DNA from 3 places in the Methylobacterium sp. NPDC097929 genome. Region 3 is predicted to be linked to each of the others. Evidence: riboswitches for the same ligand, from Rfam matches in the RefSeq annotation. Region 3 holds a riboswitch; each other region holds the start of a gene.
The links. A riboswitch is a leader RNA that binds a small molecule or an ion and turns the genes downstream of it on or off. The one in region 3 is predicted to bind cobalamin.
Positions count from the first base shown of each region.

Region 1: linked by a shared signal. The riboswitch ahead of ACPCJR_RS17880 (TonB-dependent siderophore receptor) and the one ahead of ACPCJR_RS01060 (TonB-dependent receptor) in region 3 are both predicted to bind cobalamin.
Region 2: linked by a shared signal. The riboswitch ahead of ACPCJR_RS19315 (CbtB domain-containing protein) and the one ahead of ACPCJR_RS01060 (TonB-dependent receptor) in region 3 are both predicted to bind cobalamin.

Region 1 covers NZ_JBMVEP010000007.1:228,038-235,386, reverse strand. Annotated here, with positions in the region: gene ACPCJR_RS17880 (TonB-dependent siderophore receptor) at 1-2,072, opposite strand, end outside; cobalamin riboswitch at 2,187-2,382, opposite strand; gene ACPCJR_RS17875 (SDR family NAD(P)-dependent oxidoreductase) at 2,826-3,590, opposite strand; gene ACPCJR_RS17870 (type 1 glutamine amidotransferase domain-containing protein) at 3,649-4,218, opposite strand; gene ACPCJR_RS17865 (catalase family protein) at 4,257-5,339, opposite strand; gene ACPCJR_RS17860 (catalase family protein) at 5,572-6,687, shown strand; gene ACPCJR_RS17855 (response regulator transcription factor) at 6,762-7,349, opposite strand, start outside.
Region 2 covers NZ_JBMVEP010000009.1:81,302-88,650, reverse strand. Annotated here, with positions in the region: gene cobO (cob(I)yrinic acid a,c-diamide adenosyltransferase) at 1-400, opposite strand, end outside; gene cobU (bifunctional adenosylcobinamide kinase/adenosylcobinamide-phosphate guanylyltransferase) at 400-930, opposite strand; gene ACPCJR_RS19325 (MarR family winged helix-turn-helix transcriptional regulator) at 1,012-1,503, shown strand; gene ACPCJR_RS19320 (DUF1772 domain-containing protein) at 1,490-1,912, shown strand; cobalamin riboswitch at 1,968-2,167, shown strand; gene ACPCJR_RS19315 (CbtB domain-containing protein) at 2,210-2,392, shown strand; gene ACPCJR_RS19310 (CbtA family protein) at 2,418-3,191, shown strand; gene ACPCJR_RS19305 (DUF1636 family protein) at 3,184-3,603, shown strand; gene cobW (cobalamin biosynthesis protein CobW) at 3,600-4,634, shown strand; gene ACPCJR_RS19295 (DUF4349 domain-containing protein) at 4,631-5,539, shown strand; gene cobN (cobaltochelatase subunit CobN) at 5,553-7,349, shown strand, end outside.
Region 3 covers NZ_JBMVEP010000001.1:225,901-233,249, reverse strand. Annotated here, with positions in the region: gene ccmA (heme ABC exporter ATP-binding protein CcmA) at 1-348, shown strand, start outside; gene ccmB (heme exporter protein CcmB) at 345-1,013, shown strand; gene ACPCJR_RS01075 (hypothetical protein) at 1,030-1,290, opposite strand; gene ACPCJR_RS01070 (hypothetical protein) at 1,432-1,854, opposite strand; gene ACPCJR_RS01065 (hypothetical protein) at 1,931-2,062, opposite strand; cobalamin riboswitch at 2,524-2,724, shown strand; gene ACPCJR_RS01060 (TonB-dependent receptor) at 2,847-5,102, shown strand; gene ACPCJR_RS01055 (hypothetical protein) at 5,322-5,624, shown strand; gene ACPCJR_RS01050 (hypothetical protein) at 5,800-6,111, shown strand; gene ACPCJR_RS01045 (hypothetical protein) at 6,507-6,815, shown strand; partial or broken gene clcA (H(+)/Cl(-) exchange transporter ClcA) at 7,024-7,349, opposite strand, start outside.

The DNA.
Region 1 (7,349 bases), on a different contig from region 3:
CAGAAGCTGTTGTAGGAGCGCTCGTAATAGGTCTCGTCGAAAATGTTGTCGACGTTGATCCCGAAGCGCAAGTTCTCGTAGCGGTAGTAGGCCAGCGCGTCGGTCAGGACGTAACCCGGCAGCCGGAACCGCTCGTTGCCGCTGTCACCGAGGCGCGAGCCGACGGCCCGAAACCCGCCGCCGAACCCGAAGCCCTTCCAGTCGCCCGCCTGGACCTCGTAGACGCCGAGCAGGCTGCCCGAATGGCGTGGGATGTTCAGGAGCGGCGAGCCGACCCGCAGAACCTCGTCGCGCGTGACCTGGGCATCGATGAAGGCATAGCCGCCTATGACGCGGAACTCGGGCGTCACCTGACCGACGACGCTCAGGTCGAACCCCTGGCTGCGCACGGCGCCGGCCGCGATCTGGAAGAAGAAGTCCCGCGGGTCGGTGGTCAGCACGTTCTCCTTCTCGATGTGGAAGGCCGCACCGGTGACGCTGAGGCCCGTGAAGAGGTCGAGCTTGGCCCCCACCTCGTAGGCGAAGCCCGTCTCCGGGGCGAAGGGCCGCGTCGCGCTGTCGAAGCCGGTGTTCGGCCGGAACGAGGCAGCGACATTGCCATAGAGCGAGAGGAAGGAGAGCGGCTGGTAGACGAGGCCGGCGCGGGGCGAGAAGCCGGTGCGGTCCTGTTCGGTGCGCTCGCCGCCGACCTTGTCGCGGAAGGTCTGGTTGTAGAAGTCGGTGCGGTTGCCGAGGAGCAGCTTCCACTCGGGGCTCAGCGCAATCTGGTCCTGCAGGTAGACCGCCGTGTTGCCGACGTTCTCGCTGGCGCTGTAGCGGCGCGTGAAGGGCGGCTTGGGCTGGCCGTAGACCGGGTTGAAGAGGTCGAGCGCGAACGGGTCCAGGCGCGGGGTCGAGCGAAGCAGGTTCTCGGTGCTGTTGTAGCGCTCGTGCTCCAGGCCCAGCAGCAGGGTGTGGGCGAACTGTCCGGTGTCGAAGCGCCCGACGAGCTCGGCCTGTCCGATGGCCACGCCCCATGTGAAGTCGTGGCGGCGGAACTCGCGCAGCAGGGTTCGCCCGTCGTCGAGCAGCCCGGTGGCGCCCGTCTGCAGGCCGGTCAGGCTGCCGGTGTTAAAATGCCCGGCGACCCGAAGCTGCCAGTCGGGACTGAAGGCGTGCTCCAGGCGCACCTGCACGATCCCACTCTCCGACACGGAGTTGTCGCCCGGCTCGCCGAAGAAGCGCGAGCGCGGGACGAGGCCGAGGCGGTTGTTCACCGCGACCGTCCCGCGGTCGAAGGTCTGGCGGTTGCGCAGGTACTGCGTCTCGACCGTGAGCTTGGTGTCCGGGCTGATCTGCCAGCTCACGACCGGAGCCGCCAGGACGCGGTCGCCGTCGACGTAATCGCGAAAGCTGTCCTGTCGGGCGAGCGCGCCGTTGAAGCGGTAGAGGATCGTGCCGTCCTCGCTCAGGGGACCGCCGGCATCGACCGTGGTACGCGCCGTCCCGAAGCTGCCGAACAGGGTGCCCATCTCGACGAAGGGCAATGCGACGGGCTGCTTGGTGAGGATATTGACGGTGCCTCCCGGGTCGCTGCGGCCGTAGAGTGCGCCGGCCGGGCCTTTTAGGACCTCGATGGACTGGACGTTCTGCGTGTCGGGCGCACCGTTGTAGCCACGGGCGATGTTGAAGCCGTTGAGGAAGATATCCTGGGTGGCGAAGCCGCGCACGGAGTACAGGGCGAGGTTCTGGGCGCCGAAGTCGTTCTGCTTGCCGACCGCGGGCACGTAGTCGAGGGCGCGCTCCACGCGGGTGGCGGTAGTGTCGAGCAGAACCTCCCGGGGTACGACATCGACCTGCTGCGGCACGTCGCGCCGCGGCGTCACGGTCTTGGTGCCGCTGTAGAGCTCCTCCACCCGATAGGTCGGCGTGGCGGTGAAGGTGCCCTCGACGGAGATCGGATCGAGCACCACGGAGGTCTCGGACGACTCCCTACGCGTGCCCTGGGCCCAGGCCGGGCCGCCGCTGGCAAGGGCGAGCGCGACGGAGGTGGCGGATAGGCAGAGCCGGAGCGGCGATTTCGGGCGGGACACGGGAAGCTGACCTCGGGCGACGGCAGTGGCACGTCACCGCGAACGAGGTCTGGGCGATCCCCCCGGGGGTGGTGCTTCGACACACGCCGAGGCACCCCGCCCAGCGTGTTTCGCGTGTGACCACGGCTGACGGCAGGTCTCCTGGCTCGCGGGTCACCGCCCTCTCACCGTCTTCCCGGGTAGATGACCCAGTGACGTGGTGGTGGAGAGCTCGCCGCTTACAGTTGCGGGGGCAGCCGCGGCATCGGAGCGAACCCCTCACCGCGTTCCCTTTTGATCCCCGAAGGGAACCGTCGCGGCTTGGCTATTCGGCTTGGCCACAGGTTGTCAATTCACCGGGCCGACCTACCCAGAGCCAACTCGCCGCCTCCGATCCATGCCTGTGATCCGCTCGAATACCGTCGGCTAGCCTCACGGCCCGACCATTCCGTGCAGAGGCCGCTTATGAGTGAAGAGCGGCCATTCCAGCGGTTGCGGCCGAAGGTCCGCTGATGGCGCACAGCCGAACAAGCCGAGGGCGAACTCCTGACCCATAGCTGTCCCTCCCATCCGCGGCCTTCGTCGTCCGCTTCGACGTGGGAAGCGGACGTCGTGAAAGTCCTCCCGGCACTGCGAGTAGGGCAGCCAGGGCTACCTGCCGGCCTTCGGGCAGGCAGTCGTGCAGGTCGCTGGCCCGGTTAAGGCTGTTTGAACGGAGGCGAAGTTCACCAACGGTGACAGGACGCGGTGCCGACCGGCGCCGGGGCTCTCAATCTAGCTGAGCTTCGGCTGGCCGTTGGAGGCCGAGAGGCCGCCGTCCACCGGCAGGTTCACCCCGGTGACGAAGCGCGCGTCCTCGCTCGCCAGGAAGGCGATGACTCCGCTGATGTCGTCCGGCTGGGCGCCCCGTCCCATCGGGATGCGCTCGTTGAACTTGGCGACGAGCTCGGGTTGGTCCTGCATGCCGGCGGTGAACGGTGTGTAGACCAGCGTCGGGTTGACTGCGTTCACCCGGACTCCGTGGGCCGCCTCGTCCATCGCCACCGCGCGGGTGAAGTTCGTTACCGCACCCTTGGCGGCGCAGTAGAAGCTGTGGTTCCAGTCGCCGCCGAGCCCGGACACGGAGGAGACGTTGACAATGCAGCCGCGGCTCTCGCGCAGGTGCGGCAGGGCGAAGCGCGTCATGTAGAAGACGCCGTACAGGTCGGTCTCGATGATCGTCGAGAAGTCCCCGATGCCGCCCTCGTCCACCCGTCCGAGATGGTCCTTACCGGCATTGTTGATCAGGACGTCGAGGCAGCTGAAACGCTCGATTGCCGCCATGACGACGTCCCGGCAGCGGTCGGCGTTCGAGAGGTCGGCGACCTGCGTAAGCGTCCTGTCGGCCCCGATTTCGGCGGCGACCCGCTCCAGTCCCTCTCCGTTCATGTCGGCGAGGACGAGCCTCGCCCCCTCCTCGCCGAAGCGGCGCGCGGCGGCCTCGCCGATGCCGGACGCGGCACCCGTGACCAGGACGACCTTGTTCGAGAAACGTGACATCGCGATCCCTGGGGCTGTGCGCCGGGCCACCCGCCCGACGGCTTGACGAAGGGCGGTCTCAGGCGCTGCGGGCTTGGTCCGGATGACGCCCTTCGGCGAACTCCTCGACGATCTTGGCGCAGAAGGCCGGCAGGTCCTTTGGGTTACGGCTGGTGACGAGGCCCTTGTCGACCACCACCTCCGCATCGACCCATTCCCCGCCGGCGTTGCGGATGTCGGTCTTCACCGTCGGGAACGACGTCAGCTTGCGTCCCTTCACGACGTCGGCCTCTACCAGCGTCCAGGGCCCGTGGCAGATGACGCCGACCGGCTTGGCCTGCTCGAAGAAGTCCCGCACGAACCTGACCACGGCCTCGCTGCCGCGGAGCTTGTCGGCACCGACGCTGCCGCCGGGGATGACGAGCCCGTCGAAGTCGGAGGCGGACACGCCGTCGATGGCCTTGTCGACCGGGTACTTCCCGGCGGGGTCGAGGTCGTTGTTGACGGTCTCGGCCTCTCCTGCCTCAAGCCCGACCACCGTGACGGTCGCGCCGGCTGCAAGCAGCGCCTCGCGAGGCTTCGTGAATTCCGGCTCCTCCGTCCCCCGGGGGGCGATCAGGATGGCGATGGTTTTTCCCTGAAGGGTCATGGATCGTTCCTCTGCATGACAGTGGGTAAGGGGGCGCCTCAGGCCGGGATGCTCTCGGGCGAGGCAGTGTTCTCGGCGGTCACGCTGTTTTCCCGGTGACGGAAGTCGCTTAGCGCCCGGTAGACCTGCAGGCGTGCCCGCATGATCGAGCCCAGCGGCCGGTGCGCCGCGAGGCTGTGCGCCGGGCGGAAGGTCATCACCTCGTCGAAATATCGTACCCGCTCGGGGGAGTAGGCGTCCTGCCGGGGCAGGTGGATCGTCGCCACCGTGCGGTACGGGCTGATCGAGACCGACCAGTCAACCGAGGAATCCTCGATGGGCTGGCGCTCGGCATCGGCCCAGAGCTGCGCCTTGAGCTCGAACACCACATCGTCGTCCCGGAAGAACGCGACCGCAGCGTGCCGGAAGCCGTTCTCGTCCCCGTGCGGGTCGAGGCGCCATTCGGCGAGGTCCCGCTGCGCCTGCGTCGCGGGCACCGCGCCGAGCTTGGCCACGTAGTCGCCGAACCGTATCGGCGCCTGGCTGAAGTAGCTGTCCGCCAGCGGGTGGCTGTAGGGGTGGCCGAAGAAGTCGGCCATGGCACTCTCCGTGCCGAAGGCGTGGAGCACCTTGTTGAGCGTGCGGGCGCCGGTTGAGACGGCGCTCTTTAGGCCCTCCGGCATTCCGGTCGCCTTGCCGATCACCGTGCCGTCCCGCAGGAAGCCCGCCGCCGTGCCCGATGGGAAGGTCGTGCCGGTGGCGAGCACGAAGTCCTGGGTCTGCACATCGTGCCCGGGAAGCTTCTCGCCGGGCACGCCGAACACCTTGATCGACATGCCCCGGTGGGTGGACACCCGGTCGCCGAGGGTCTCGCCGGGACCCTGGGCGAAACGTACGGCCACCTTGTGCGTACCCGGCGTCGCGAATAGGCCCTGGGCCAGTTCCAGCGGCAGTCCGGCGGCGACCGTCAACTCGCCCGTGACGCAGGCCGAGCTCTTGGCGTGGCTGGCGCGCACCGCATGGTGCTCGCGGTTCTCCACCGTCTGCGACTGCTGGGTCATACCCTGGATGATGCCGTCGATGGTTTCCTGCTCGTCCGGCGCGGGCCGCTCGATGTCGGGCGCGTAACGCAGGTATGTCATGCTCGTCCTTCACTTTCCGCCTCGCCCCCGGGCCAGGGGCAGAGAGGTTGCCGAGCTTCATCGAATGCGCGCCTCTCAGAAGCGGCACCGTTCGAGGCATGAGGCCACACGGTCGGGAATGCGGGTCCAGGCGGACCGTCGCCCTGACAAACGCCAGCCGGCTCGGACGTTCCCAACGGGTCGTTCACGGGCAATTGAGCGGCGCGCAATCCGGAACGCCGATCCGTCGGGCATGTTCTGTCCCGAGATGAACGACGAAGGACGACGAACCTTGCAAGCACCTGTCCGCTACAGCGCCGACGTCGAGGATGTGAAGCCCGACGAGGATCGGACCATCGAGCAGCTCAACGCGACCTTCGACACAATTCTGGAGACCGTCGCGAACGATTCCGGCCATGCGGTGCGCTCGGTTCACGCCAAGTCACACGGCATCCTGGAAGGCGTACTGCGCATCGACGCGGGGCTGCCTCCCGAACTTGCGCAAGGGCTGTTCGCGACGGCGGGCGAGCGCAAGATCTACCTACGGATGTCGACCAATGCCGGCGACATCCTGCCCGATGCCGTCTCCCTGCCGCGCGGCCTCGCAATGAAGGTCCTGGACGTGTCCGGCGAGCGCTTGGCCGGCGCGGAGGGAACGACGCAGGATTTCGTCATGGTCAACGGCCCGGTTTTCCAGGCGCCGAACGCCGAGAAGTTCCTGGGCAGCCTCAAGCTGCTGGCCAAGACCACCGACCGCATCGAGGGCGTGAAGGTCGCTGCCTCCACCGTGCTGCGCGGGGTCAACAAGGCGCTCACGGCGGTCGGCATCGAGAGCCCGACGCTGGGCTCGCTCGGCGGCGCGCCGAACGTCGATCCGCTCGGCGAAACCTACTACAGCGTCACCCCGTTCCGCTACGGCGACCACATCGCCAAGTTCTCGGTGGGGCCCGTGTCCCCCGCGCTCAAGGCGCTGACCGGCACCGAGATCGACACCTCCGGCCGCCCCGACGCGATCCGCGAGACCGTGCAGTCGGAGATGGCCGGCATCGAGGGGATCTGGGAGTTCCGGGTTCAGCTATGCCGCGACCTGGAGCGTCAGCCGGTCGAGGACCCGACGGTGCAGTGGGACGAGGAGGAGGCACCGTTCCAGCGGGTCGCCACCATCACCGTGGGACCGCAGGACAGTTGGGACGCCGAGCGCGTCGACGCAGTGAACGAGCGCATGCGGTTCGCGGTTTGGACCGGCCTCGCCGCCCACCGTCCGCTCGGCAACATCAACCGGGCGCGCAATGCCCCCTACAGGCATTCAGCGGAGTTCCGGCAGAAGTTCAACGGCTGCCCGATCCACGAGCCAACTACGGGGTGTTGAGCATGACCGCATACTCCTGACCCAAAGCAGACACTCGTGTCACCGAGTATGGAGGCCCGGTTTCGACCATAGGCTCACATCCCGACGCGGTCGAAATCCAGCGCCGAGGCGCAGAGGGCCACCTGGGTCCGGTTGCGGACGCCGAGCTTGCGCATGATCTCGGAGACGTGGGCCTTCACCATCGAGTCGCCGATGCCGAGTTCGAACGCGATCTGCTTGTTGAGCTTGCCCCGCTTGATCATCGACAGCACGTTCATCTGCGCGGGCGTCAGCGCGGCGATGCGTGTGGAGGCGTCCGCCGTCTCGCTCGCGTTGGCATCGGGGGCCTGGGCCAGTTCGGGTACGAAGATCGAGCCCCGCATCACGCTCTCCAGCGCCTCCATGTAGGTCGCCCGCGTCGCCGATTTCGGCACGAAGCCCGCCGCGCCGAGCCGCAGGGCCTCGCGCACGATCCGGCTCTCCTCCAGGCCCGAGCAGACTAGGATCGGGATGCGCGGGAAGCGGATGCGCAGGGACATCATCCCGTCGAAACCGGTGACGCCCTTCATCGACAGGTCGAGCACGATCACGTCGATGCCGGGCCGCTCAGCCAGCACGGTCTTGGCCGCCTCGATCGAGTCCGCCTCCTCGATCCGGGCATGCGGCAGCCCAAGGCGGATCGT
Region 2 (7,349 bases), on a different contig from region 3:
TGAGTTCGTCGAGGACGAGGAGACGGATGCTCTCATCCGCCATCAGCGCGCGCGCGGTCTCCCAGGCGTTGGCGCAGGCGGCGATGTCGCGGGCCTTGTCCTGCGTCTCCCAGGTGAAGCCCTCTCCGAGCGCCTTCCAGACGATCTGATCGCCGAAGCTCTTCAGGGCGCGGGCCTCGCCCGTGTCCCAGGCGCCCTTGATAAACTGCACCACGCCGACCCGGTGTCCGCGCCCGAGCATGCGCAGCACGAGGCCGAGCGCGGCCGTGGTCTTGCCCTTGCCGGGGCCGGTATGGACGATGAGCAGGCCCTTCTCGATTTTCTTCGAGGCAACCTCGGCGTCCTGCACCGCCTTGCGCTTGGCCATCTTTTCGCGGTGGCGCGTATCGTCTTCGGTCATCAAGGATTCTCGCGTGAGGGTTTGACCGTCAGCGGCAGGCCGGCGACGGTGAGCACGACCCGGTCGGCGTCCCGGGCGAGGCGCTGGTGCAGCCGCCCGGCCGCGTCGCGGAAACGGCGGGCGAGCGCATTGTCCGGCACGATGCCGAGGCCGACCTCGTTGGCGACCAGCACGAGCGGGCCCGGCGCCCCGGCGCAGGCTTGCGCCAGCGCCTCCGTGGCCGCCGAGAGGTCGGCTTCCGCCAAGAGCAGGTTGGTGAGCCAGAGCGTCAGGCAATCGACCAGGACCGGCCCGGTCGCGGCGGCCACCGCCTCGGGCAGCGCCGTCGGCACGTCGAGGGTGTGCCAGGAGCCGGAGCGCCGCGCCCGGTGCTCGCCGATGCGGGCGCGCATCTCGTCGTCCCAGGCCTGGGCGGTCGCGATGTAGAGCCAAGGGGCAGGGCAGGCCTCGATCAGCCGCTCGGCATAGGCGCTCTTGCCCGAGCGCGCCCCGCCGAGCACCAGGGTCATCCGGGGAGCGGCCTGAAGCATCCGCACCCTTTGCCCCAGACGCCGCCGGCGCGTCAAAGTCAGTCTATTGACAACATTGTGTCAAATCGTCAGCATGTTGTCATGACGCGATCGGATCACGAGGCTGCGGAAGCCGCGACGGCCCTGGTGCTGGAGATCTTCCGGTCCAGCGGCGCGCTGCTGGCCGCCGGTGACCGGCTGGTGGGCGATCTTGGCCTCACCAGCGCCCGCTGGCAGGTTCTGGGCGCCGTCGCGCTCGCCGCCGAGCCGCTGCCGGTTGCCCGCATCGCCCGGGACATGGGTATGACGCGCCAGGGCGTGCAGCGGACGGTCAACGATCTGGCGACTGCCGGCCTCGTGAGCTTTGCCGACAATCCTCACCACCTGCGCGCCCGCCTCGTTCTTCTCACGCCCGCGGGCCGGGACGCCTACGCAGCGGCGGCGGCGCGGCAGGCTCCCTGGGCGGCCGCGCTCGCCCGCGGTCTCGACCCTGCGGCGCTCGATGCGGCCCGCACCCTCGTGCGGACCATCGGCGAGCGGGCCAGCGAACGCCGGAGCGGCGAACGACCGGGAGACCACGATGCTGATCGGTGAACTCGCCCTCGTCGCGGCGGCGGCCTTCGCCGGCGCCGCGCTCTATGTCGGCTTCGTGGAGCATCCGGCCCGGCTGGTTCTCGACCCGGCTTCCCAATTGCAGCAATGGCGCCCGAGCTACCGGCGCGCGACCCGGATGCAGGGCGGCTTGGCGCTGGCCGCCACCGCGCTCGGCCTGCTCGCCTGGGCGCGTACGGGCGATCCGCGATGGGGGCTCGGGGCGGGGCTCGCGCTCGCCAACTGGCCCTACACGATGCTGGCGATCATGCCGACCAACCGCACCCTGCTGGCCGCCTCGGGGACCGATCCAAGCGTGGCGCCGCTGATGCAACGCTGGATCCGCCTGCACGCGGTCCGCAGCGGGCTCGGTCTTGCGGCAGTCGCGGCCTTCCTCTGGGCGCTGCGGTGATCGCGTCCGCTCGGTCGACCGGCGCCGGACACGTTGTGCGTCCGTCCGCATCAGGCTATGACCGCTCGGTGACGGTGCCCCGGCAACGGGGTGAAAAGGGAATGCGGTGAGAGGGTTTCTCGAAAGCCTCGATTCCGCGGCTGCCCCCGCAACTGTAAGCGGCGAGTTCCTGCCACGAGCCACCGGGCGATCCGGGAAGGCGGCAGGCGCGATCGCAGCCGCGAGCCAGGAGACCTGCCGTCCGGTGCGAATTTGTTCTCGAATGCCGCCGGTGGGGCGGCCGGAGCCCGTGACCCGATGACGACTGCGACCCTTCAGACCTCGGCCACCGCCACCCGTTCCGCCGAGGGCGCCCGTGCGCTCCTCGTGGCTGCCTTCCTCGGCCTCGGTCTCGTCTTCGTGGCCGGCTTCGCCCCGGCCTCGGTGCTGCACAACGCGGCGCACGACTTCCGCCACGCGCAGAACTTCCCCTGCCACTGATCGCGGCGCCCGCAAGGCTCGCATCATGATCGCACGGTTGTTGTCGGCGGCGCTCGTCGCCGGCTTTCTCGCGTCCGTCGTCGCGACGGGCCTGCAACTCGCCCTGACCTCTCCGCTGATCCTCCAGGCGGAGACCTACGAGGGCGGGGGTGCGCACGCTGCCGTCGCCCCCTCCGCCGCCGTCACTTTCGCCTCCCTGATCGTGCCGGCCCACGCCCCGTCGCAGCACAGCCACGGCGAGGGCGGCCACAACCACGGCCGGGCCGACGAATGGCAGCCCGCCCCGGGCCTCCAGCGCATGGCCTTTACCGGCCTCGCCACGCTGGTCGGCGGGGTCGGCTACGCCCTGCTGCTCGCCGCGGTGATGCTGGCCCTGCGCCGTGAACCGAACCCGCGCACCGGGCTCGTCGTCGGCGTCGCCGGCTTCCTCGCGGTGGCGCTCGCGCCCGCCATCGGCCTGCCGCCGGAACTGCCCGGCATGGGCGCCGCGCCGCTGGTGCTGCGCCAGTTCTGGTGGCTGATGACGGTGGTCGCCACCGGCCTCGGCCTCTACCTGATCGCCGTGCGCCGGGTGCCGCTGACGATCCTGGGCGGCCTCGTCCTGATCGTCGTGCCGCATCTCGTCGGAGCGCCGCAATCGCTCGACACGGTCTCGTCGCAGGTGCCGCCGGCAACCGCCGCGCAGTTCGCCGCGCGCTCGCTCGCCATCGGCTTCGTGTTCTGGGCGGTGATCGGGCTCGCCTATGGCTGGGCCTGGGGGCTGTTCGGCCGCGCGGCGGGCGCCCGCCGCCATGCCTGACGCAGCATCCGAGCCCGACACCGCGACCCTGTCGGTCTGCCTCACCTGCCGCGCGGCCGGAGACCCCGCCGAGCCGCGGGCCGGGGCGAGGCTCCTGGCGGCCCTGCGCGCCGAGGCCGAACGGGCGCCCGTGCCGGGGCTGCGGATCGAGGGCGCCGAGTGCCTCTCGGTCTGCAAGCGGCCCTGCACCGTGGCGGTCGCCTCGGCCCACCGCTGGACCTACGTCTGGGGCGATTTCGACGCCCTGGAAGACCCGGACAATTCCGCCCGCACCATCCTGGCGGGCCTGCGGCGCTATCTCGAGACCCCCGACGGCCTCGTGCCCTGGCGCGAGCGCCCCGAAGCCTTCCGCAAGGGCGTCGTCGCCCGCATCCCGCCGCTGACGGCGGCACGAGGGGAGATTTCATCATGAGCTTGGTCGAAAAAATCCCCTGCACCATCGTCACCGGCTTCCTCGGAGCCGGCAAGACGACGCTGGTGCGCCACACCGTCGAGAACGCCCGCGGGCGGCGGCTGGCGATCATCGTCAACGAGTTCGGCGATCTCGGTTTCGACGGCTCGTTCCTCGCCGCCTGCGGCATCGAGGGCTGCAACGAGGATTCGGTGGTGGAGCTGCCCAACGGCTGCATCTGCTGCACCGTGGCCGACGACTTCGTGCCGGCGCTGACCAAGCTGCTCGACCGGCCCGAGCCGCCGGAGCACATCCTGATCGAGACCTCCGGCCTCGCCCTGCCCAAGCCCCTGGTCCAGGCCTTCCAGTGGCCGGCGATCCGCTCACGGGTCACCGTGGACGGCGTGGTCGCGGTGGTGGACGGCCCGGCGGTGGCCTCCGGCCTGTTCGCCGACGACCCGGATGCGCTCGCCAACCAGCGCGCCGCCGACAGTTCCGTCGATCACGACAACCCGCTCGAAGAGGTATTCGAGGACCAGATCCTCTGCGCCGACCTCGTGGTGCTCAACAAGTCCGACCTCCTCGACGCGGCGGGCCGCGACAGGGTCCGGGCCGACATCCAGGCCCACCTGCCCCGCGCCGTCGAGATCGTCGAGACCGAGCACGGCCGGCTCGACCCGCGGGTGCTGCTCGGGATCGCGGCGGCGGCCGAGGACGACCTCGATGCCCGCCCCTCGCATCACGGCGAGGGCGAGGATCACGACCACGACGACTTCGAATCCGTGGCGATCCCCGTCGGCGTCGCTGGCAGCCCGGAAGACCTCGCCGCGCGCGTGGAGAAGGCCGCCGAGACCGAGGGCGTGCTGCGCATCAAGGGCTTCGTCGAGGTGAAGGGCAAGCCGATGCGCCTCGTGGTGCAGGGCGTGGGCCGGCGCGTCGCCTCCCATTACGACCGTCCCTGGAAGGGCTCGGAGCCCCGCGACGGCCGCCTCGTCGTCATCGGCCTGAAGGGCTTCGACCAGGACGCGGTCGCCGCCGCCCTGCGCGGATGAGCCCGGCCGGGCATCGGCGCCCGGGGGCAGGCGCGAGAAAAGTCGCGCTCGCTCTCCTGCCCGCCTGCGCTCTTCTCGCGGGCTGTTCCGACCGGGAGCGCGAGCCGGCCGACGCGGCCGCGCCCGCGCCCTTCGTCTCCGCGGCGCGCCAGGGGGAGGCGGCCAGGAGCGCGGAACGGAACGCGGCGAAGCTCGCCTACCGCCACGACCTCTCCGTCGGCCTCGCGCCCGAGCGCGTGGCGCCCCATTTCGCCGCCGCCCGCGACCGCTGCCTCGGCGAGGCGGATTGTCGGCTGATGCTATCCTCGATCCGGGACGGCGGCGGCACGAGCCAGCCGCAGGCCCAGGTGCAGGTGCGCCTGCCGCACGCGGCGGTGGCCGGCTACGTCGCCTTCGTCACCGCCCCGTTGCCGGGCGAGGCGGCGGGCGAGGTCACCCTGATCGAGCAGGCGACCCGGGCCGAGGATCTCACCGCTGCCATTGCCGATACCGGCCGGCGGCTGACCCAGCTCACCGATTACCGCGACCGCCTCACCGCCCTCGCGCAGAAGCCGGACAACCGGGCCGAGGATCTGATCAAGATCGCGGGCGAGCTGGCGCAGGTCCAGAGCCAGATCGAGGAGGCGGAGGGCCGGCGCCGCGGCCTCGACGAGCGGGTGGACACCGAGATCGTCACCGTGAACTTCCGCACGAGCCGGGCCCGGGCCGGGGCCTTCGCCCCGGTGCAGGAGGTCTGGGCGCGCAGCGGCCCGATCCTCGGCGAGAGCGCCGCCTCCGCCCTGCGCTTCACCGTCGCCAGCCTGCCCTGGCTGCCTCTCGTTCTTTTTGCCGCCTTGCTCCTGCGGCTGGTCTGGCGCATCCGGCGCAGGCGGGCCGAACCGGCCCGCACCCGCTCGGAGCCGTGAGGGGGCACGCGCCATGCACCTGATCCGCCTCGATACGGTCTCCCTCGACGAGGGCGAGGCGGCGGTCGATCTCGGCCAGAGCCCCGGCGAGATCGTTTTCCTGTCGTTCACCGATACCGACCTCGCGGCCGTCGCCCAGGCGCATGCGGCCGAGCCGGGCCTGCCCTCGCTGCGGCTCGCCAAGATGGCGCAGCTGCGCCACCCGATGTCGGTCGATCTCTACGTCGATGCGGTGATCGCCCGGGCCAAGGTCTGCGTGATCCGCTGCCTGGGCGGGCTCGACTACTGGCGCTACGGCATCGAGCGCGCTGCGGCGGCCGCCCGGGCGCACGGCGTGCGGCTGGCGGTGCTGCCCGGCGACGACCGGCCGGACGCGCGCCTCGACGCCTTCTCCACCCTGCCGCCGGAGACCTGCGCGGATCTCGACGCCTATTTCCGCGCGGGCGGGCCGGACAACCTCAGGAACCTGCTGCGCCGCCTCACGGCGGAGGCCGGCGGCGCCTGCGAGGCCGAGCCGCCCAGGGCACTTCCGCGCGCCTTCGCTTGGTGCCCCGGCTGCGGACCCGTTCCGCTTGAGACGGCGATGCAGGCCGCCGGGCCGGGGCCGCTGGCGCTGCTGCTCGTCTACCGCTCGGCGGTGCTCTCGGGCGAGACCGGCCCCGCCGTGCATCTCGCCGCGGCGCTTGCCGCGCGCGGCGTCGCGAGCCTGACGCTCGCCGTGTCGAGCCTGAAGGACCCGGAGGCCGTGGCGACCCTGCGCGCGGCGCTGGCCTTGCGCCGGCCCGACATCGTGCTCGCCGCCACCGCCTTCTCCGCCCGCGACGATGCCGGCTTCGTGCTCGACGCCGCCGATTGCCCGGTGCTCCAGGCCTACACGATCGGCGCCCCGCGCGACGCCTGGGCGGCTTCGGGGCGTGGCATGAACGCGGCCGATCTCGCCATGCAGGTGGCCCTTCCCGAGTTCGACGGGCGGCTCTCGGGCTTCCCGGTCTCCTTCAAGGAGGAGGCCGAGGCGGTCGAGGGCTTTTCCGAGCGCCGCGCCGTGCCCGACCCCGCCGGCATCGCCGCCCTTGCGGATCGGGCGGCCGCCTGGGTTCGTCTGCGCCGGGTGCCGCGCGAACAGCGCCGGCTCGCGCTGGTGCTCTCCGATTATCCCGCCCGCGGCGGCCGGGCCGGCTACGCCGTCGGCCTCGACACGCCCGAGAGCGCCCGCGCCATCGCGACCGACCTCGCGGCGGCGGGCTTTGCCGCGGGCGGGTTGCCGGAGGCGGGCGCGCTGATGGCGGCGCTGACGGAGGGCGAGGCGGGTTTCTCGGTGTCGCTCGCCGAGTACGCGGCGTGGTTCCAGGGGCTGCCGGAGGCGCGGCAGGAGGAACTGAGCGAACGCTGGGGCGCCCCGGAGGCCGACCCGCTCTGCCGGGACGGCGCGTTCCGCTTCCGGATGGTGCAGGCCGGCGCCCCGGACATCCCCTCTCCCCGCACGCGGGGAGAGGGTCGCGACGACCCTGTCGTCGGCGCGACGAGCGGCAGCGTGGGTGAGGGGGCGCTTCGGGCTGAGCCTGCGTCGGAAACGCCCCCTCACCCCCGGCTGCCGCCTCGCTTCGGCGACGACGGGGTCGCCGAAGCCCTCTCCCCGCGTGCGGGGAGAGGGGATGTATTCGATTTCTCGCGCGAACTCGGCGGCAGCCTCACCCTCTTCCTCCAGCCCGACCGGGGCCGGTCGGCGGACCGCAAGGCCGGCTACCACGACCCCGACGAGCCCCCGACCCACGCCTATCTCGCCTTCTATTTGGGCCTGCGCAAAAACTTC
Region 3 (7,349 bases):
CGCGACCTTCTCGGCAACCCGGCCGCGGAGCCGGGGGCGGCCCTTGCGGCCATGGGATTGCCGCACGTGGCACGCCTGCCGGTCGGCTATCTCTCGGCCGGGCAGCGGCGCCGGGTGGCGCTGGCCCGCCTCTTGGTCTGCCGCCGGCCGCTCTGGCTCCTCGACGAGCCGACCGCCGCCCTCGACCTCGCCTCGCAGGGGGTGCTCGCCGCCATGATGGGCCGGCACAGGGCCGAAGGCGGCCTCGTCGTGGCGGCGACGCATCAGGCCCTCGGCCTGGAGGATGCCCGCGAATTGCGCATCGGCCCCGCCGCCCCGGAAACCGCCCCGGTGGAGGACTGGGCATGATCCGCGCCTTCTCGGCCCTGCTTGCCCGCGACCTGAAGCTCGCCGCCCGGGTCGGCGGATCGGGCGCGCTCTCGCTCGTCTTCTTCCTGATGATCGTGGTGCTGGTGCCGTTCGCGCTGGGGCCCGACCTGAACCTGCTATCGCGGATCGGCCCTGCCATCCTCTGGCTCGCGGCCGTGCTCGCGACGCTGATCGGCCTCGACCGTCTGTTTCAGTCCGACGAGGAGGACGGCTCGCTCGACCTGATGACCGGGGCCGCGGTGCCGTTGGAGGCGGTGGTACTCGCCAAGGTACTGGCCTCCTGGCTCACCACCGGCCTGCCGCTCGCACTCGCCTCGCCGTTGTTCGGGCTGCTGGTGGCGCTCTCGCCCAAGGCCATGGCCGCGACGGCCCTGACGCTCGCGCTGGGCACGCCGGCCCTGGCCTTCATCGGCGCCGTGGGCGCGGCGCTCACCGCCACGATCCGGCGGGGCGGGCTGATCCTGGCGATCATCGTGCTGCCGCTGATGATCCCGACCCTAATCTTCGGCGTCTCCGCGGCCGAGGCGGCTCTCGGCGGAACCGTGCCGCTCGCCACCCCGCTGACGGTGCTGGCCGCGCTGAGCCTGATCGCGGCGGTGGTCGGCACGCTCGCCGCCGCCGCCGCCCTGCGCTGGTCGGAGTGAAGCGTCCGCGGTTGCCTCAGTTGCAGCCGATGCAGATGCCGGTGTCGATCTTGTCGTTCTTCTTCTCCATCGACGTCTCCCGGTCGGGGTTGTCGGCGTCGCGGCGCGCCCCCCCGGCCCCGGCGGGCGGCATGGTGCGGCCGACGGGTGAGGTGTTGGGCGCGTAGATGGTGGAATGGGCGCCGCCGCCGGTACCCGTCTGAGCGGGCGACTCGGCCGACGCCGATGCGGTGAGCGCGGCCGTCAGGGCGGCAGCGGAGAGGATGCGTGCGATCATCGTCGAACTCCCTTGCGGTGCCAACGCGCTAGGGTGCCGTCGGTTCGCCGTCGCCCGCCCGCGATGTCGCGGTTTGACCCGTCGCAAGGCCCCGCCGAGCGCCCGACGAGGCCGGCGCCTTCGTCACTGCATGAGACATCGTCAGTTCGGCCAGCGGATGGTCGCCTCGCGCAGGCCGATGATCCGCGCCTCGTCGAGGCCGAAACGGGGGGAGGCATCGAAGACCTCGCCGGAAATGCTGACGTCGCAGGCGTCCCCCAATTCGCCGCTCTGGCAACGGGCAAGCGCCCGCGTGCGGCTCTCGGCATCCGCCTCGGCGACGTGGATCAGAAGCCGTCCCACGCTCGGCACGTCGGAAGCGCCGATCTCGGTCCTGATCCCGACGCAGGTCAGTTCCTCCGGCGTCGCGAACACGAGGTGGCAATGGTCGAGGACGACGCGCCGGCCGATATGGTGCCGCGCCCGCTCGATGAATCCGGCCGCATCCGCACGATCATCGACGGCCAGCGAAGCGAAGGGGGCCAGAGCGACGGACAGAGCCACCACGCAAAGAACCCGCATCATCGTCGGCTCTCGGTCGAAATCGTCGCCAATAGCCTAGCAAGCGTCGGGCCAGGGGGACGCGCACGATCGGTCGATTTCAGCGGGGCTGACCGGTCTCCCGGGCATGGGTGTTCTGGTTGGCGGTCGGGCCGGTGCGGTTGAACGCGAACACGATCACCGCCGCCAGCAGGATCAGGACGATGGGTAGGGCGAACATCCAGCGATGCATGGGAGTCATCCGAGCGCGAGAAACGGGAGTTTCGGAACCCGGGCTCCCGCCGATTGGCTCCGGCGCATGGGCCATGACGCCGAGCTTCATCCCGCGACCTCTCGTCCTATGCGCCGGATGCATGCCTCCAGTGAGAGCTTATCGGATTGCCTTGTGCAGTGCAGCGTGAGAGAAGACGTCATGCAGGGCGCGACGGCGTCGCACCTTGTTGCCCTTCTTGGGCGTTTCCTCCCTAGACTTCGGGCCGCCCCTCGGGGCGGCCTTTTTTCTGTCCGCTCATCCTCGAACAACCATTGCTTTGTTCTTCCATCCTACCGCTCCGTGGGAGAGTTTTCCGCGCGCGGCCCGGTGCGCTGCAGCAAAATTCCACCCTCCCCGAGTTGCCGCTCGCTCGCGTGGCCGCGCAGGCACAGCTTCACAGTTTCGTGGCGGACCCCGATTGACCGCTGGGAAGTCCGCCGCATAGCGTGGCCGTCGACGGTTCCCGCGAGGGATCAAAAGGGAATGCGGTGAGGGGCCCTGTGCCTTGATCCCGCAGCTGCCCCCGCAACTGTGAGCGGAGAGCCCTCCATCACCACGTCACTGGGCGCGTTTTAGCCTGGGAAGACGATGGAGGGCGACGACCCGCGAGCCAGGAGACCTGCCGTCAGCCGTGGTCACACGCGAAACATGCCGGGCGGGGTGCATCGGCAGGTGTTGGGATGTCGGAGGCCGCGAGGGCCCGGCGCCTCGGCCTCGTTCGCGGTGACGTGCCACCGTTGCCGTCCGAGGCTCTGCCAGTTCCATGTCGTCGATCGGATGCCGCCACCGCGGCCGTTCCCTCTTGCCCGCCCTCCTCACCCTGCCCCTCGCGCTCGCCGATTCGGCGCGGGCTCAAGGATCACCCCTCGAACCACCGCTTGCCCGTCTCGACGAGATCGCGGTGCAGGGCGGCACCGCGTCCGGCCTTCCGCCGAACGCCCCCGCCGATGCGGTCGGCGCGGAATCCTCCGCCGCCCTCCGGACACCGAGCCTGACGCGCGCCTCGCCAGTCGGGCTCAACCTGCGCACACCCTCGCGCTCGGCGAGCCGCCTCGGCCTGACGCCACTGGAGACGCCCGCGAGCCTCGACATCATCTCCGGCGAGACCGCGCGCCTGCGCGGCCAGACCAGCGTGCTGGAGGCGGTCTCGCAGAACGGCACCGGCATCACGGCCTACGGCTCGCCCGGTTTCGGGCTTGGCGCCTTCACCAGCCGGGGCTTTGCCGGACAGAACTCGATCCAGACGCTGTTCGACGGCACCCGCCTCTATGTCGGCGCCAACACCTTCACCTTCCCTTTCGACACCTGGAACGTCGAGCGCATCGAGGTGCTGCGCGGACCGGCCTCGGTCCTCTACGGGGACGGCGCCATCGGCGGTGTCGTCAACGTAGTCTCGAAGAAGCCGCTCTTCACGCCGCTCAACGTCGCCCGGGTTGGCCTCGGCGAGGACGGCGTCGCCCGCGCGGCGATCGACACGACCGGCCCCGTCGGCGAGTCGCTCGCCTACCGCCTCAACGTCAGCGGCAACAGGGCCGGGGGTTGGCTCACGCCGGAGGGTGATTTCCGCAATCTTGCGGTCTCGGGCGCCCTGACGCTGCAGGCGACCCCGGACCTCGCGGTCACGCTGAGCCACGATCTCGGCTACCAGGAGCCGACCCGCTACTGGGGCACGCCGCTCGTGAACGGGCGGGTGCCCGACCTGATCCGCTTCAACAACTACAACGTCCGCGATTCGAAGATCGCCTTCACCGACAACTGGACGCAGTTGCGGACGGAGTGGACGCCCACGGCCGACCTGACCGTACGCAACACGGCCTACCGTCTCCAGAGCCGGCGCCACTGGCGGGATGTCGAGCAGTACCGCTTCAATTCGGCCACCGGCCTCGTCGACCGCTCCGACTATCTCGAGATTTACCACCAGCAGGAGCAGATCGGGAACCGCTTCGACGCCACGTTCCGCGGCAGCCTCTTCGGCCTCGCGCATCAATTCTCGGCCGGCTTCGACGTCAACCACATCAACTTCCGGCACACCAACAACTTCTTCTTCGAGAAGTCTGATAGCGTGCCCCTGACGGGCTACGACCCCGGCTTCTTCCCCGCCGAGGGCCGCGCCACCCCCGCCTACGCCACGCGCACGAGCCAAGCCTCGGTCTTCGCCGAGGACCGGCTGTTCCTGACCGAGCGATTGTCGCTCCTGACCGGCGTGCGCTTCGACGCCCCGCGCCTCTACCGGGAGGATCTGCGCACTGGCGCCAGCTTCGAACGCTCGTTCCGCGCCCTCGGCTACCGCTTCGCGCTGCTCTACGAGCCGACGCCGGACACCTCGCTCTACGCCTCCTACGCGACCGCCACGGACCCGGTGAACAGCCTGATCACCCTGTCGCAATCGCTGGCGGGCTTCGAACTCTCGACGGGCCGTCAGGTCGAGGTCGGCGCCAAGGGGCTCGCCTTCGGCGGCGCCGTCGAATGGACGCTGGCGGGCTACCGCATCGTCAAGGACAACCTGATCTCCGCGGTGCCGGGACAGCCGACGGTCTCGACCCAGGTCGGCCAGCAATCCTCGCTCGGCGCGGAGGCCGCGCTGTCCTGGCTTCCCGCCCCGGGCTGGCGCATCGACGCCAACCTCTCCCTGCTGCACGCGCAGTACGACGACTTCTCCCAGAACGTCGGCGGGGTCGCCGTCTCCTATGCCGGCAATCAGCCGGTGAACGTGCCCGAGCGAGTCGCCAATCTCTGGGTCAACTGGGCGTTCGCCCGCGACTGGGAGGGGCGCATCGGCCTCCAGCATGTCGGCGAGGTGTTCAGCGATTTCGGCAACACCGCCCGGCGGCCCGCCTACACCTTGGTCAATCTCGGCCTCGACCATCAGGTCACGGCCGCCTCCCGCCTGTCGCTGCGCGTCTTCAACCTGTTCGACAAGACCTACGCGATCGACGGCAGCGCCGTGAACGGCGTCGGCACCGCCTGGCTCCTGGGACGCCCGCGCTCGTTCGAGGTCGCCTACACCGTGGCGTGGTGATCCTCCGCCGCCGATCGATGCCGTTTCGGTATCGATCGGCGGCCGGACCCGACGCGGCCGGCGAAGGGGCCGGCGAAGGAACCGGCTTGTCGCTGTGACGCAGAGGGCGCGGGAAACAACCGAACCCATTGCGGCATTTGCTCGGATGAAGATCGACGGTCACGGCCCACAGCCGATCCGCCGCTCCCCCGATTCGAGACCGATCCCATGAGCCGTCCCATGAGCCGTCCCCTTAGCCGAACCCTCGTCACCCTCATCGCCCTGGGCTGCCTCGGCTCGGGAGCGGCCAGCGCCCAAGGCCGGCCTCCGGGTCTGCCCAGCGGGCCGTTTCCGCCGGGAACGATCATTCAGCAGCAGAACAACATCACCGGCGGCGGCGTCGATTACCTGATCGCGCCCGGTCCCACCGGTGCCGACACCATCAGCAGCAATTCGGCCGCCGCCGGAAACGCCAACCAGCCCGAGCGCGCCATCCCTCAGGGAAGCGGCGGCGGCGGCGGTGGTGGCGGCAGCTCCCGATAGGGGCGCGAGCGCGCTGGGCCGGTCTGCGACGCGCCGACCGGCCCGCGCGCGGCGATCGTTCTGAGAAACAACTTAAGATCTTAGGCGTCCGCAACGACAGGGCGCGGACCGTGTTACGCTCTGCTGAACGATCAGCATCGGCCTGCGACAGCAAGGCCTGGTCACGGAGCGTGGGATGGAACGGGCGGCGGCACTCTGCATCCTGATGGCACTCGCCCTACCGGGTCCGGCGCAGGCGGCGGCCCGGCTGAAGATGGACGACAAGGCCTCGGTCTGGCCGCGGGCGGGGGCGAGCGAGAAGTTCGACTTCACGAACCGTGTCGGCAAATCGATGAGCACGCTCGCACCCGGCCTCGACAGCGGCTACTTCATGCGCTGCCTGGAGGAGATCGCCAATATCGGCGACACCAAGAACCTTACGCTCAGCGACATGGTGCGGACCTGCGTCTCGCTCCACGCCGGGCGCACGGGGGGCGGTGCCGAGTGACGGCCCATCTTCTACGAGACCATCGGTTTCGGCAGGGTACGGTGTAGCTGGCCCGGGGACGAACCGGAGCAGACCTCGCCTATCGAAAATCCGTCGGGAAAGAGGCCGCGAACCAACGCGCGATCTGCCAGCAGCCGTATATCAGGAGGCAGAGGATCAGGCCGCCGACCGTGAGCCTGAGCCAGAAGGCATCCTCCCCTCGATCGGGCTGCTCCGGCCGCTCCATGTCCGTCACCGTCCCTGCTGCGCTGCTCGCCCGACGGCCCGCACCGGTCCTTGCTCGCCGCGGACATCGACCATCCAGCCCGTCCCGGAAAGCCCCCTCCCCTGCTCACGCAGTCGGCAGCGACCGCGGATCAGGCCCGCACCCGACAAATGCTGGGGACGTGGCGGTCGTGCGGCAGGCACACCCGAGCATTGGCGAATTTTTTGAAAGCTATGCCCTAGAACGACGGCTTATTGCCAAGGCATTTGCAGCGCCTCGATTTCAGGATCCGGCAGCGACCGCTGCAACACTCGCGCGCGCTTCGTCCCATCCAACCATTGCCACGGCATTCGATATTCATGTCGCGCGTCGTCATGATCTGTCCCGGCCTGCTCATCGCCGCCGTCGCCGTATAGAGACTCATTCCCAGGAAGATCGCTGGAACGGCAGCGTAAATGGCAACGCTTCGCATGGCGTATCCTCCATGATCATTGCTTGATCGGTAGTCGACTGCCTGAGACGGCGAGCGAATGCTACCACACAATGCTTTACCCTCGAATATACAATTTCAAATTGCGTCGACGTTCAATTCAAGCGGAGGCGAAGGTTCGGGGCAGCCTGAACGCCGGTCGGAGGATGAAGGCTGACACCCCCGAACCAGCAAACCGGTTCGCGCCGAGCGCAGGTTTGCGAGCTTCCTGAGGACCTCACTTCGTCGCACGATCCGGATCGGCAGCCAGACCGATATCCGAACTCTTGTCCGGCCCCCTGCCCGCCCGGGCGAGGGTGCGCTCCAGCATCTCTCCATAGATCGGACGTCCGCCGAGCCATTGCGCCACGAGGCTGGCCGTAAGGCAGGCCGTCAGCATGGGCAGGACGAGCGCATAGGCGCTCGTGAGTTCAAGCACCAAGACCACGCCCACGGCCGGGGCGTGGACGGTTGCGCTGAAGAGCGCGGCCATCGCCACGATCCCGAAGGAGACCGGCGTCACCCCGAGGCCGGACAAGGCTTCGGGAAACGCCATGTGCGCGA